2 regions of the Vibrio sp. KUL70 genome follow, and region 1 is predicted to be linked to the other one. Evidence: riboswitches for the same ligand, from Rfam matches in the RefSeq annotation. Region 1 holds a riboswitch; the other holds the start of a gene.
What was found. Region 1 has a riboswitch for lysine ahead of lysC (lysine-sensitive aspartokinase 3). Riboswitches for the same ligand answer to the same signal wherever they lie in the genome.
Positions count from the first base shown of each region.

Region 1 (7,359 bases):
TGACGGTCGAAGATGCTCGCGAATTCTTTAACCCAGTTCCAGTGATCGCACGCAAGCTCCAAACATTAATGGACGTGGGCTTGTCATATATTCGACTCGGACAAGCCGCGACAACGCTGTCTGGTGGTGAAGCGCAGCGTGTTAAACTGGCTCGTGAACTATCTAAACGTGATACCGGTAAGACTCTTTATATCCTAGATGAACCGACCACAGGCCTACACTTCCACGATATCCAACAGCTATTGACCGTTCTACACCGTCTGCGTGACCACGGAAATACCGTCGTAGTCATCGAACACAACTTGGATGTGATTAAAACCGCAGACTGGATCATCGATCTTGGCCCAGAGGGTGGCCAAGGTGGTGGTGAAATTATTGCCGCTGGTACACCAGAAGATGTGGCATTAGTCGAAGGTTCTCACACCGCTCGTTTTCTTAAGCCTATGTTAACTATGAAATAGGTCTACAATAGCGCTCAGCGAATAAGACGAAAAGTGTTACAGTATCGGGGCTTGTTCTATGTGGACAAGCCCCGTTTTTATAAGGTTAAGGATCTATGGCGACAATACACACCAGTGGTACACAGCTTGAGGCTCAAGTGACGCAACTTCCGCTCAATAAGCCCTTTTTGGTTTCTTTGGCTGTTGTCTTTCTCATCGCTATGCACTTTTTTATGCCCAACCCTGGTGGATCAGGCCTAGCGCTCTCCTTCAACCCAACCACATGGCTTGCCTTGAGCTTTACTCTGGCAATTGGCTTTTATCAAATGGCCAATAACCGTGTCATCAAATACTCAAAGCTCACTATTGGGCTTCTGATTAGCTGCATAATTCTTACCGTGCCAGTTTTATACAGTAATGCTGCACTTTCCGGAGCTTCAGGTCGCTTACTTGGACTATGGACTGGTTTCGCGTTGTTTGTTCTTCTTCAGCAGTTCAAATTCAGTAACAAACACAAGCAGCGCTTACTGTGGTTCATTGTACTTGCCGTGATGCTTCAAGCTCTGTTTGGTTACTTCCAGTACTTTTTCTTAGAAGCGGGCAATATGTTTGGTTACAACACCAAAACCAACCGTCCTTATGGTATTTTTCAACAACCAAATGTGATGGCAAGTTTTCTCGCAACTGGGTTTGTACTTTCTGCTTATCTACTGGCAAGACAACCAACCAAGTACAACCTCAAACTGAGTGAATCATTTCTGCTTTATCTGATGCCAGCGATCACAGTACCACTGCTGATCATCATCGCATCCAGAACGGGTTGGCTAGCCAGCGTGCTAAGCTTTGTCCTTATCCTGCCATACCTTTACAAATTTTCGACCAAGAAACGTTTTTACGGCTGGTGTGGTTCTGTCGTACTTGGGCTGATTGCCGGTTTCGCTATCATCAACTTACAAGCAGCGGATAGCTTAGCCAGCAAGCGCACGCATTTAGAAAGTGCTCGCGCCTATACTTTCCCACAAGCCCTAGACATGATGGTGGAAAAGCCATTTTCGGGTTACGGCTATGGTAAGTTTGAGTCTGAATATACACTCTATACAGCACGTCAACATCAACTTAATCCCAACTATCACCCTGGCCTTCCAGCGATGGACCATCCACACAATGAGTTGTTATTTTGGGGCGTCGAAGGCGGTATCGTGCCTATTATCGGTATTCTGCTTGCAGCGGCTTTAGTCGCAGGTCGGATAACCACTGCAACAAAAGGAACGCGGCTCGCACTGTTCGCGTTGTTTATTCCAATCGTTTTACACTCACAACTTGAGTACCCGTTTTACCACTCAGCGATTCACTGGATCACCTTTATCGTGCTCCTTTACTGGGTAGATCAACGCACTTCCCAGCATTACCAAAAGGGATTTAGCGTTATCAGTAAGACGTTGTTTAGAGTAACGAGCTTGGTTGTGCCTATTCTTGTCAGCTTTTATATGTTAAGTGCCCTGCATACCAACTATGTATTGACCAAGTTTGAGAAGTCTCAGCCTAAAAATCCGGACATTCTAAAAGAGGTTTCGAACCCTGTAGTTTGGAAAGATCGTTACGATTGGGATATCTACAGTACTTATCTCAATATCGGACTCTATCAAGAAGATCCGAAGCTGATTCAGCCGTATATCGATTGGTCTTTGAATATCATCAAGTCGAAGCCTCGACCTGCGTTTTACAACAACCTGATCTTGGCTTACCAAGGCTTAGGGGACGAAAGCAAAGCAGAGCAGATTCGTAGCGAAGCGCAATTCCTGTTCCCTAATCGAGATTTTTCAACGGTGCAGTACCAGCGCCCATCACAGGTAAAATCATCGACATCATCAGCTCAAAGCGGCGCTCAATAGCAACGCAATAAAAAAGGCGAACGAGATGATTCGTTCGCCTTTCAAATCAATGAGTCACTCTGTTTACTTCAAAACATCCGCCAGAGCTTTCAAACACAAAGCAACATTCTCTTTGCGAGCACCATAACCCATTAAGCCAATTCGCCACGCTTTCCCGGCTAATGCGCCAAGACCTGCGCCAATCTCTAGGTTGTACTCTTCAAGCAGTCGTGTTCGAACCGCCGCTTCATCAATCCCTTCAGGGAAATACACCGCGTTCAATTGCGGTAGTCGACTTCCCTCTTCAACCACAAAGCTTAGACCCAGCGATTCAAGCCCTGCCTTTAACTCACGATGCGCTGATTGATGACGCTCCCAAGCATTCTCTAACCCTTCATTGCGTAGAATCACCAATGACTCATGCAAAGCGTACAGGCTATTTACCGGTGCAGTATGGTGGTAGCTACGCTTTCCTTCACCACTCCAGTACCCCAGTACCAAACTCTGATCTAAGAACCAACTCTGCACCGGCGATTGACGCGCTTTCATCTTCTCTACCGCCTTTTGCGAAAACGTCACTGGCGAAAGACCCGGAACACAAGATAAACACTTCTGACTACCCGAATAGACGGCATCTAACTGCCATTCGTCCACCAGCAGCGGGACACCACCCAATGAAGTCACAGCATCCACGATGGTTAGTGCGTCAAAACGACGAGCAACCTGAGAAATCGCTTCCGCATCTGTAAGGGCGCCCGTTGATGTTTCTGCGTGAACAAACGCAACCGCGACCGCATCTGGGTGCTCAGTGAGTGCTTGCTCCACCTTATCGACCGATACAGGTTTCCCCCACTCATCATCAACCAAAATAGCTTCGCCACCACAGCGAACTACGTTTTCACGCATTCGCTCACCAAATACACCATTACGGCACACAATCACTTTTTCGCCAGGTTCAATCAGATTGACGAAGCAGGTTTCCATACCTGCACTACCCGGTGCTGAAACCGCAATCGTAAACTCGTTTTCCGTTTGGAAGGCGTACTTTAGTAGCTGTTTCACTTCATCCATCATATTGATAAACAGAGGATCTAAGTGACCGATAGTAGGACGACTCAGCGCCTGTAGCACTCGTGGGGAAATATCAGAAGGCCCTGGCCCCATTAACGTGCGATGAGGAGGAAAGAAGCTTTCAGCGATTGAGGTTGTGTGCAGGTTCGACATAATTATCCTTTATGTTTATGACATCAACCTTCCACACTAAAGCAAATCTACAACCTCAGCAATTAGTCGAAAGTCTCGAGGTCAAACCAGTGTCACAGAATTGTTAAATTTATTTTCACTTTATCTTGAGTTATCGATTGACATTCTTACCGCAAACACGTTCAATAAATCAGCTATCAAGCAGAAGAGGAGCACTGCCCAGGTAGATGTTTTGTGGAACCACATTTCCAATACAGAGCATTCAGGGGGAGCAGTGCCGAGGTAACTGAAACATGTCGGGTTTCTGTTATCGGTTAATTGGGCTGAATCCCATTAACTGTCATCATTCCAATATGATGAGGAGCTTCTGAGGTTTACAATTCAAATACACACCTCTCTTTTTGCTCTAAACCCTCTCTTCAAAACATTGGACGTTGGATTACCAACAGTAATTTTTATTTTAGGAAGTCGGGAGATTTATCGTGAGCGCATCTAATGTAGCTGGTTCTTTTAATGTCGCCAAATTCGGTGGGACAAGCGTTGCTAACTTTGAAGCAATGAGTCGCTGTGCAGCCATTATTGAGAATAACCCAAATACCAAGCTTGTTGTCAGCAGTGCGTGTTCAGGCGTCACCAATCTTTTAGTTGAACTGGCAAACGGTGTACAAGACCAAGCCCGCCGCCAAGAGTTAATGAGTCAACTAACCGATATTCATCACGCGATTTTGGATCAACTCGCAGAGCCTATGAGTGTCGAGAAAGAGATCCATGCGATTTTGGACAACGTTGCCAGTGCTGCAGAAGCTGCATCTTTTCACTCCAGTGCCAAGTTAACTGACCATCTAGTGGCGTGTGGTGAGCTAATGTCGACCCACCTTTTTGCGCAAATTCTTCGAGAGCGTGGCGTATCCGCAGTCAGATTTGATATTAGAGAAGTGTTGCGTACCAATGACGCTTACGGCAAAGCAGAGCCTCAACTGGAGCAGATCTCTCAGCTTGCTCAAGAGAAACTGATTCCTCTATGCCGAGAGCATGTCGTGATCACTCAAGGTTTTATTGGTGCGGACGATGAAGGCAATACAACCACACTCGGTCGTGGCGGAAGCGACTATTCAGCAGCACTCATTGCAGAGTCAGTATTAGCTTCTGGTCTAGAGATTTGGACTGATGTCCCGGGGATCTACACCACAGATCCTCGTATCGCCCCTAAAGCTTCACCAATTCCAGAGATCAGCTTCAGTGAAGCCTCTGAGATGGCGAACTTTGGCGCTAAGATCTTGCACCCTTCTACATTGGTGCCAGCGCTACGTCATAAAATTCCTGTCTTTGTCGGGTCATCTAAAGAACCTGAAAAAGGCGGTACTTGGATTCGTCAACAAGTTGAGAGTTCGCCACTGTTCAGAGCTCTTGCCCTTCGTTGTAACCAAACTATGGTCACACTGCGCAGTGCGAACATGTTCCACGCATACGGCTTCCTAGCAAAAGTATTTGAAATCCTCGCTAAGCATAAGATCTCTGTCGATCTTATTACAACGTCAGAGATCAGTGTCTCTCTGACGCTCGATCAGACAGACACTTCTGGTGGTGCTCCGGAATTGCCTGAAGTTGTACGCAAAGAGCTTGAAGAGCTATGTACAGTAGAAGTTGAACACAACCTATGCCTTGTGGCACTTATCGGTAACAATATGAGTGAGAGCAAAGGCTATGCAAAACAGGTATTCAGCACTCTTGAAGACTTTAACTTGCGTATGATCTGCTACGGAGCAAGCCCACACAACCTTTGTTTCCTTGTGCATGAGTCAGTTTCTCGCTCGGCAATTCAGAAACTCCACCAAGAGTTGTTTGAGCAAGAGTAATACATTCAAACAGATACAAAAAAGGGTTGCGCAATGGCAACCCTTTCACTTTCTAGTCGATCTTAGTTAATGTTTGGACCTAACCACTTCTCAGCTTCCAGCGCATCCCAGCCCTTGCGATCAGCGTAGCTATCTACTTGATCTTGCTGAATCTGAGCAATGGCAAAGTAACGTGAATCAGGGTGAGAGAAATACCAACCCGATACTGATGCACCTGGCCACATCGCGTAACTGCTCGTCAAAGACATATCGATCGTCTCTTCCACTTTCAGTAGCTCCCACAATGAGCCTTTTTCTGTATGCTCAGGACATGCAGGATAACCCGGTGCTGGACGAATACCTTGGTACTTCTCACGAATCAACTCATCATTCGATAGGTTTTCATCGGCGGAGTAGCCCCAGATATCTTTACGTACTTGCTCATGTAAGTACTCGGCAAATGCTTCAGCAAGTCGGTCAGCGACCGCTTGAATCATGATGGCATTGTAGTCATCGCCCGCCGCTTTGTATTCATCAGCAAGCTCACGCTCTCCAATGCCACCTGTTACGGCAAAGGCACCGATCCAATCTTTCTTACCTGACTCTTTTGGTGCAATGTAATCAGACAGACAGTAGTTAAAACCTCTTGGCTTTTCTGTTTGCTGACGTAGGTTATGAAGAACCTTAGCCACCTCAGTGCGTGATTCATCAGTATAAACTTCAATATCATCACCAACGCTTGCCGCAGGGAACAGCGCACACATACCACGAGCTTTAAGTAAGCCCTCACGTTCAACTCGATCAAGCAGGTCATTGGCGTCTTTAAATAGACGCTTTGCCTCTTCGCCCACTTCCTCATGTTCAAGAATGGCAGGGTATTTGCCCACTAGTGACCAAGTCATGAAGAACGGAGTCCAATCAATGTAACGACGCAAGGTTGCTACATCAAAGTCATCATAAACATGCACACCCGGCTTAGCTGGAGCTGGCGGCGTATAGCTTTCCCAATCAATAGCCACTTTATTCGCTCGAGCTTGCTCTAACGTTACCGGCTTAGTGCGAGGCTTCTTGCGATTGTGCTGATCGCGGACACGCTCGTAGTCCAAATCTAGCTTCTCAACAAACGCCGGGCGAAGCTCATCAGATAATAGAGAAGTACATACCCCAACCGCTCGTGATGCGTTGTTTACATACACCACTGGGTTCTTGTAGTTCTGTTCGATCTTAACGGCAGTATGTGCTTTAGAAGTTGTCGCACCACCAATCAAAAGTGGCAAGTCGAAATCCAAACGCTCCATCTCTTTAGCGACATGTACCATCTCATCCAGTGATGGAGTAATTAGGCCAGATAAACCGATAATGTCGACATTCTCTTCTTTAGCGACTTTTAGAATCTGTTCACAAGGAACCATCACCCCAAGGTCAATAATCTCGTAGTTATTACACTGCAGTACCACGCCCACAATGTTCTTACCGATATCGTGAACATCGCCTTTTACGGTAGCGAGCAAGATCTTACCGTTTGAAGAACCTGCTTGTTTAGATGCGTTGATGTAAGGCTCTAAATGCGCAACCGCTTGTTTCATTACACGTGCAGACTTTACTACTTGAGGAAGGAACATCTTACCTTCACCAAACAGATCACCCACCACGTTCATACCATCCATTAGAGGGCCTTCAATGACCTCTAGTGGTTTACTGGCATTCAAACGAGCTTCTTCAGTATCTTCGACGATAAACTCAGTGATACCTTTAACCAGTGCATGCTCTAAACGCTTCTCAACCGACCAAGTACGCCACTCGAGTGCAGAAGCATCTTCCTCTTTACCGACACCTTTATTAGCGTATTCCGCAGCGATATCCAGTAATCTTTCAGTCGAGTCATCACGACGGTTAAGTACTACATCTTCTACCGCTTCACGCAGTTTATCCGGGACGTTATCGTAAATTTCAAGCTGACCTGCATTAACGATCCCCATGTCCATACCGTTTTTGAAACAGTGATATAGG
Region 1 is NZ_AP045834.1:302,082-309,440, reverse strand. Features, by position in the region: gene uvrA (excinuclease ABC subunit UvrA) at 1-461, shown strand, start outside; gene AC6I7V_RS01450 (PglL family O-oligosaccharyltransferase) at 557-2,332, shown strand; gene AC6I7V_RS01445 (pyridoxal-phosphate-dependent aminotransferase family protein) at 2,396-3,535, opposite strand; lysine riboswitch at 3,712-3,889, shown strand; gene lysC (lysine-sensitive aspartokinase 3) at 3,997-5,370, shown strand; gene metH (methionine synthase) at 5,433-7,359, opposite strand, start outside.

Region 2 (7,359 bases), 1.5 Mb from region 1:
TTACGCAGAACATCTGGATATGCTGCCAGATCTAAGCTTTATGGAAGGCGAATAAAAAAATACCCATGCAAACGTTTGCTATAGTTTGAGTGATTGCCGCGCTAAATATAGCGCGGTAGAATCCGCCCCCTATTTCCCCTTGACTTAGACTAGCCTTATGAAATTTCCTGGACAACGTAAATCAAAGCACTATTTTCCGGTTCATGCTCGTGACCCATTAGTGAGCCAATCTCAAAACAGCAAGAAGATGTCTCGCACTCATATTATTGGTATTGACCAAACTTTGGTGGATATCGAAGCGAAAGTGAGTTCAGAATTAATTGAAAAGTATGGTTTAAGTAAAGGTCATTCTCTCGTTATCAATGACGAAGCTGCAGAGTCTCTATACCAAGAGCTAAAAGAGCAGTGTCTGATTACTAATGAATACGCTGGTGGCACCATTGGTAACACGCTACACAACTACTCAGTGTTAGCAGATGACCGCTCAACGCTATTGGGTGTAATGAGCCAAGATATCAAAATCGGCAGCTACGGTTACCGTTACCTATGTAACACATCAAGCAGAATGGATCTGAACCATTTACAAGGGGTAGATGGCGCAATCGGTCGTTGCTTTGCTTTGATCACTGAAGATGGTGAACGCACCTTTGCAATCAGCGAAGGTCAAATGAACCAGTTAAATCCAGACAGCATTCCAGAGAAGATTTTTAAAAGTGCTTCTGCGTTAGTTCTTACCGCATACCTTGTTCGTTGTAAGCCAGGCGACCCTATGCCTGAAGCGACAATGAAAGCGATTGAGTACGCGAAGAAATACGATGTGCCAGTGGTACTGACGCTAGGTACTAAGTTCGTTATTCAAGATGACCCTGAGTTTTGGAAAGACTTCTTAGAGCAACATGTAACGGTTGTTGCGATGAATGAAGATGAAGCCGAAGCCCTAACAGGTGAAAGCGATCCTCTCGCTGCTTCAGATAAAACTTTGGATTGGGTAGATTTGGTTCTATGTACCGCAGGTCCAGTAGGTCTGTTTATGGCTGGTTATACAGAAGAGTCTGCGAAGCGCGAAACGACCTTACCGTTGCTACCGGGTTCTATTGCTGAATTCAACCGTTTTGAATTCAGTCGCCCTGCGCATAAAGCGTTGTGTGAATCTCCTATTAAAGTTTACTCGCATATCGCCCCTTACATGGGTGGTCCTGAGAAAATTAAGAACACCAATGGTGCGGGTGATGCTGCGTTATCTGCGTTGCTACACGATATGGCTGCAAATAAGTACCATAAAGAGAACGTACCAAATTCAAGTAAGCATCAGCACTCATTTTTGACTTACTCTTCATTCTCACAGGTATGTAAATATTCAAACCGTGCGAGTTATGAGGTGTTAGTTCAGCACTCTCCACGTTTATCTCGCGGTCTTCCTGAACGTGAAGACAGTTTAGAAGAAGCATACTGGGAGCGTTAACCCCTCACGGTTGAACAACAAATTTTCTAAAAACCTCAAATCCAGTTTGAGGTTTTTTTATTCTATTAATCATGGCACGTTAGATTGAGATTTCGAAACGTTGGAACCCAATTGATTAATAGCAATAGCAGCTGATAGTGATTATTTATGTAGACACTGTCATACAGATCTTAACAAGAACACTTCAATATACTATATGCATAAAGCCGCGATGATTATCATTTGCGTGTATATACATAAAAATAATGAGACTATTACACAGCAGCGCTTGCTATTGACGATCTTATTATTCAATGTTTCTGAATGGAATAACATTCACAGGTATATACTTTGGTATTAGATTCTATAAATGCCTGAATTTGAGCCAGTGAAATTGGTTGTTGTCACTCTGTTTATTCTGAGCTCAGGCGCGCGAGTAGCAAGAGTTGGGGGATTGTTGCTACTGTTTTTAGGACTAGTGTGTGATTGATAGTTAGTACAGATAAAAATAAAGGCCTATCTAAGTAGGCCTTTATTATATGAGTTTGAATGCTAATAATTAGATAGCGAAATCTTCTAGAGATTTACCAGCATCAAGTTGTTGTTGGATCGCTGAAGGTGTACGACCTTGACCAGTCCAAGTTTTCTCTTGACCGTTTGCATCAACATATTTGTATTTAGCAGGACGTGGTGCACGTTTAGATTTAGCGCCTTTAGCTTTTGACTCACCAGAAAGAGCCGCGATTAGATCTGCAACGTCGATGCCATCTTTAGCGATTTGATCAGCGATAGCCGCTAGTTTTGCTTCTTGTTCTGCACGAGCAGCACGTTCTTCAGCTTCAGCTTCTTGACGCTCTTGCACAACGATAGTCAGTTTGTCTAGTGCTTCTTCTAGTTGCTCAAGAGTTAATTCACGTGAGAATGCACGAAGGCTACGGATATTTAATAGAGTTTTTGTTAATTCAGACATGATATTTCCCATCAAGATAAATTAATTAATCCTCTTAATAATAAACAGAGGTATTAAAGAACACAAACAGTATTTCTGTTCAGAATTAATTTAAATATTAAAAAATAGGGGAACTTTCAGAAAAACCGATGAAGTCCCAAGTTTAAGATATAATATGTCTAGTATTAGTCTATAAATGTGATATGTGACTAGTGGAGTAGGTGTGGCGATGTTGTGAGCATCTTGATTACTTTACTAACAAAAAAGTTAGTTTTATCGGAGTGATATGTTGCATTGTCTCTTTTGTTGAGTACAATTGCGGCTACCTGATGCGATGTACTGGTTAAATTGTTGTTAAATCAAACGAACAATAGTTAAAAGTGTTATCGCACGTAGAGGCGCAATTGCAAAAAGTAACTCTCATTGGGGTGATGCCAATGAATGAGAGCGAAAGGTGTAATTGCCGAAGTAAATTGTATATCTAAGCAATTTGCTGGGGTTGTGCTAAATAGGTACAACACTGCCATAGTCTTAATTTTAAACTATGGAGCGCTACTGTAGGGTTGGGTGAAGTGTTCACTTCCCTTTCGCTTAGTTCAACATGAACTTGGTCGTCTGTACCGAGTTTGTCTGCAGTAGATCTCTAGCCAAATAAAAATAAACTGGTTTTTGAAGATCATGAATTTAATAGATTTTGCAACATCACCTTTATCATTGCTGCCGCCGCTTGTGGCATTGAGTCTCGCTATTGTGACTCGTCGCGTTTTAGTTTCTCTTGGTATCGGTATTGTAATGGGGGCTATTTTACTGGCTGATTACTCAGTTGGTAATGCCGCGAACTATGTTGTTACTAAGGTATCGGGTGTTTTCATTGAAGACGGCGGTATCAACACTTGGAACATGAGTATTGTCGGGTTCCTTCTTCTTTTGGGTATGATGACGGCGTTGCTAACGCTATCTGGTGGTACTCGTGCGTTTGCTGAATGGGCACAGTCTCGTGTTAAAAGCAAACGTGGTTCTAAACTATTAGCTGCATTCTTGGGTGTATTCATCTTTGTTGATGATTACTTCAACAGCCTAGCCGTTGGTGCGATCTCTCGTCCTGTAACAGACCGTTTCTATGTATCTCGCGCTAAGCTTGCTTATATTCTAGATTCAACAGCTGCTCCAATGTGTGTGATCATGCCGGCATCTAGCTGGGGTGCATACATCATGACTATCATCGGTGGCATTCTAGTGACTCATGGTATGACCGAGTACTCGGCACTGGGCGCATACATCCGTCTTATCCCAATGAACTTCTACGCAGTATTTGCACTACTTATGGTATTTGCAGTGGCGTGGTTTGGTCTTGATGTAGGCAAAATGCGTGACCACGAAATTGAAGCATCTCAAGGCCGTGGTTTTGAAGGCGACAACGACAGCCAACAAGCTCACGATCTAAATGAAGAGCTAGACATTGAAGAGAGCCAAAACGGTTCTGTGTCTGATCTAATCATGCCTATCGTATCTCTTATCGTGGCGACAGTAGCAGCGATGCTATACACCGGCGGCGCAGCACTGGCAGCTGACGGCCAAGCGTTCAACCTACTAGGTGCGTTTGAAAACACAGATGTCGGTAAGTCTCTTGTCTACGGTGGTATCTTAGGTCTACTTGTTGCCTTAGCAACTGTGGTTAAGCAAAAACTGCCGGTGGCGGAAATTGTTCGTACTATGTGGATTGGTGCTCGCTCAATGTTTGGCGCAATCCTGATCCTTGTATTCGCATGGACAATCGGTTCTGTTATTGGCGACATGAAAACAGGTACCTACCTATCTTCACTAGCGACGGGCAACATAGATTACCATTGGCTACCGGTTATTCTATTCCTACTTGCTGGTCTAATGGCGTTCTCTACTGGTACATCATGGGGTACTTTCGGTATTATGCTACCAATTGCTGGTGACATGGCTGGCGCGACAGACCTAGCACTTATGCTGCCAATGTTAAGTGCGGTACTGGCAGGTTCTGTATTTGGTGACCACTGTTCTCCGATCTCTGACACAACGATTCTCTCTTCAACTGGTGCGCGTTGTAACCACATCGACCACGTAGCAACACAGCTTCCTTACGCGCTGTCTGTGGCTCTAGTATCGTGTGTAGGCTTCATTGTTTTGGGTATGACGGCCTCTGTAGCACTCTCATTCTCAGCAGCAGCACTGACATTCGTTGGTGTGTGTTTCGCACTGGGTTACTTCTCGCGTTGTAAAATGGCAACGTGTAAGAGCTAATCAGTGAAATAACAACACTTAAGAGGGAAGCCACGGCTTCCCTTTTTAATTGGCGTTAAATTAATTTTAAAAATAGTGAAAAAAGTTCGAATTAATGGTTGAAAAAGACCACCAGCTTAGTTAGTGTGGATACAAGACAGCAAACAACATAAGAGCTGATAAGTATGCGTAAATTAGTAATGAACATTCATCACCATCATCACCCTATCTAGTCTTTCGGGGAGATATACGCGTACCCGGGAGCAAGTTTACTCCCGGAGGTTAAGTCAAAAGAATTTAGATTTAAACCCTCGGGATGACAGAGTCTTCCGAGGGTTTTTTCGTTTTAGCACTTTAAATTATTTAATAAATTCAAATATTTGCACAGGGATACAGCAATGCAGACACAACGCCTAAGAATCGCAATTCAAAAGAAAGGTCGCCTAAGTAAAGAGTGCCAAGACCTACTAAAAAAATGTGGTGTTAAATTCAACATCATGGGTGAGCGCCTAGTTGTACACTCACTAAATATGCCAATCGACCTATTATTGGTTCGTGATGATGACATCCCAGGTTTGATCATGGACGGTGTTGTTGACCTTGGCTTCATCGGTGAAAATGAACTGGAAGAAGTTCGTCTCGATCGTCTCGCTCTTAAAGAGCCTGCGGAGTTCCAAACATTACGTCGTCTTGATTTCGGTGGCTGCCGTTTATCTATCGCAATCAATAAAGACGAAAAGTACAACGGGCCGCAAGACTTAGCGGGCAAGCGTATCGCGACAACTTACCCTCAGCTTCTAAAAGCTTACATGGACGAGCAAGGTGTTGATTTCAGCACTTGTATGCTGACTGGCTCTGTGGAAGTTGCTCCTCGTGCTGGACTAGCCGATGCGATTGCTGACCTAGTTTCGACAGGCGCAACACTAGAAGCGAACGGTCTAAAAGAAGCTGAAATCATTTTCCAATCTAAAGCGACTCTGATTCAACGTACTGGTGAATTCGACGCAGACAAAACAGCACTGATTGAAAAGCTACTGACGCGTATGCAGGGTGTTCAACAAGCGAAAGAGTCAAAGTACATCATGCTACACGCTCCAACTTCTCAACTTGAGCAAATCAAAGCGCTGCTACCAGGTGCTGAAGATCCAACGGTTCTGCCTCTTTCAACGGACAAAGATAAAGTTGCAGTTCACCTAGTAAGTACAGAAAACTTATTCTGGGAAACGATGGAACAACTAAAAGAGCTAGGTGCGAGTTCAATCCTAGTATTACCAATCGAAAAAATGATGGGGTAATTTGCATGAGAACCGTTGTTTGGCAATCTTTAAGTGAATCTCAGCAAGATTCTGTACTAGAGCGTCCTGCGATTAGTGAGGGCGCAAACATCACCGCGGCTGTTTCTGAAGTTATCGCTAAAGTGCGAAGTGAGGGCGATGCTGCTCTGACTGAACTGACTGAAAAATTTGATCGAGTAACGCCAAAGTCGATCCGCGTTTCAGCGGATGAGATTGAAGAAGCGAGTGCTCGTCTAACAGCAGAAATGAAGCAAGCGCTAGAGCAAGCTTACAGCAACATTGCCAAGTTTCACGAAGCGCAAAAACCGCAACCAATTAAGGTCGAGACTCAACCTGGCGTTGTATGTGAGCAGGTGACTCGCGCTATCAATACGGTTGGTCTTTACATTCCGGGTGGTAGTGCTCCGCTTCCCTCAACGGTTCTAATGCTTGGTGTTCCGGCTCAGATCGCAGGTTGTCGTAAAGTGGTGCTTTGTTCACCACCACCGATTGCAGATGAGATTCTATACGTAGCTAAGCTTTGTAAAATTGATGAAGTGTACAATGTGGGTGGCGGCCAGGCTGTTGCCGCGATGGCTTACGGTACTGAAACCGTGTCCAAAGTCGATAAAATCTTTGGCCCTGGCAATGCTTACGTTACCGAGGCGAAGCGTCAAGTGAGTAACGATTTCCGTGGTGCAGCGATTGATATGCCTGCAGGTCCTTCTGAAGTACTTGTTATTGCAGACGAAACAGCAGATGCCGACTTCATTGCTGCGGACTTGTTGAGCCAAGCTGAACACGGCCCTGACTCTCAAGTGGTATTAGTAACGCCATCACCAGTGATTGCAGACCAAGTAACGGAAGCGGTTCAGAAGCAACTCAAAGAATTGTCTCGTGCAGACATCGCGCAACAGGCGTTGGCATCGAGCTTAATCATCATTGCAGAATCGATTACGCAAGCGGTCGCAATCTCTAACTTCTACGGCCCTGAGCACTTAATTGTACAGACTAAGAGCCCGCGCGAACTTCTGCCTCTGCTTGATAATGCAGGTTCAATTTTCTTAGGTGATTGGTCACCAGAATCAGCGGGTGATTATGCATCGGGTACCAACCACGTTCTTCCAACTTATGGTTATACCAAAACCTACTCTAGCTTAGGTTTGGCAGATTTCTCCAAGAGAATGACCGTTCAAGAGCTATCAGCAGATGGCTTGAAAGGTCTCGCGCCAACGGTTGTTACCATGGCTGAAGCAGAAGGACTTGATGCACACAAACGTGCCGTAACCATCCGAGTTGAAAAACTCAATCGTGCTGAAGCATAGAATTAAAAAGAGTAAGTTGTTCATGGAAAAGCTAGCAAGAAAACAAGTTCAAGCCCTAACGCCTTATTTGTCAGCACGACGAATCGGTGGTTCTGGCGATGTGTGGCTTAATGCCAATGA
Region 2 is NZ_AP045834.1:1,924,065-1,931,423, reverse strand. Features, by position in the region: gene AC6I7V_RS08385 (hypothetical protein) at 1-55, shown strand, start outside; gene AC6I7V_RS08380 (inosine/guanosine kinase) at 158-1,462, shown strand; gene AC6I7V_RS08375 (H-NS family histone-like protein) at 2,001-2,411, opposite strand; lysine riboswitch at 2,776-2,953, shown strand; gene AC6I7V_RS08370 (Na+/H+ antiporter NhaC family protein) at 3,069-4,661, shown strand; His leader region at 4,849-4,985, shown strand; gene hisG (ATP phosphoribosyltransferase) at 5,039-5,935, shown strand; gene hisD (histidinol dehydrogenase) at 5,935-7,239, shown strand; gene hisC (histidinol-phosphate transaminase) at 7,262-7,359, shown strand, end outside.
Region 2: another riboswitch for lysine. It lies ahead of AC6I7V_RS08370 (Na+/H+ antiporter NhaC family protein); the one in region 1 lies ahead of lysC (lysine-sensitive aspartokinase 3).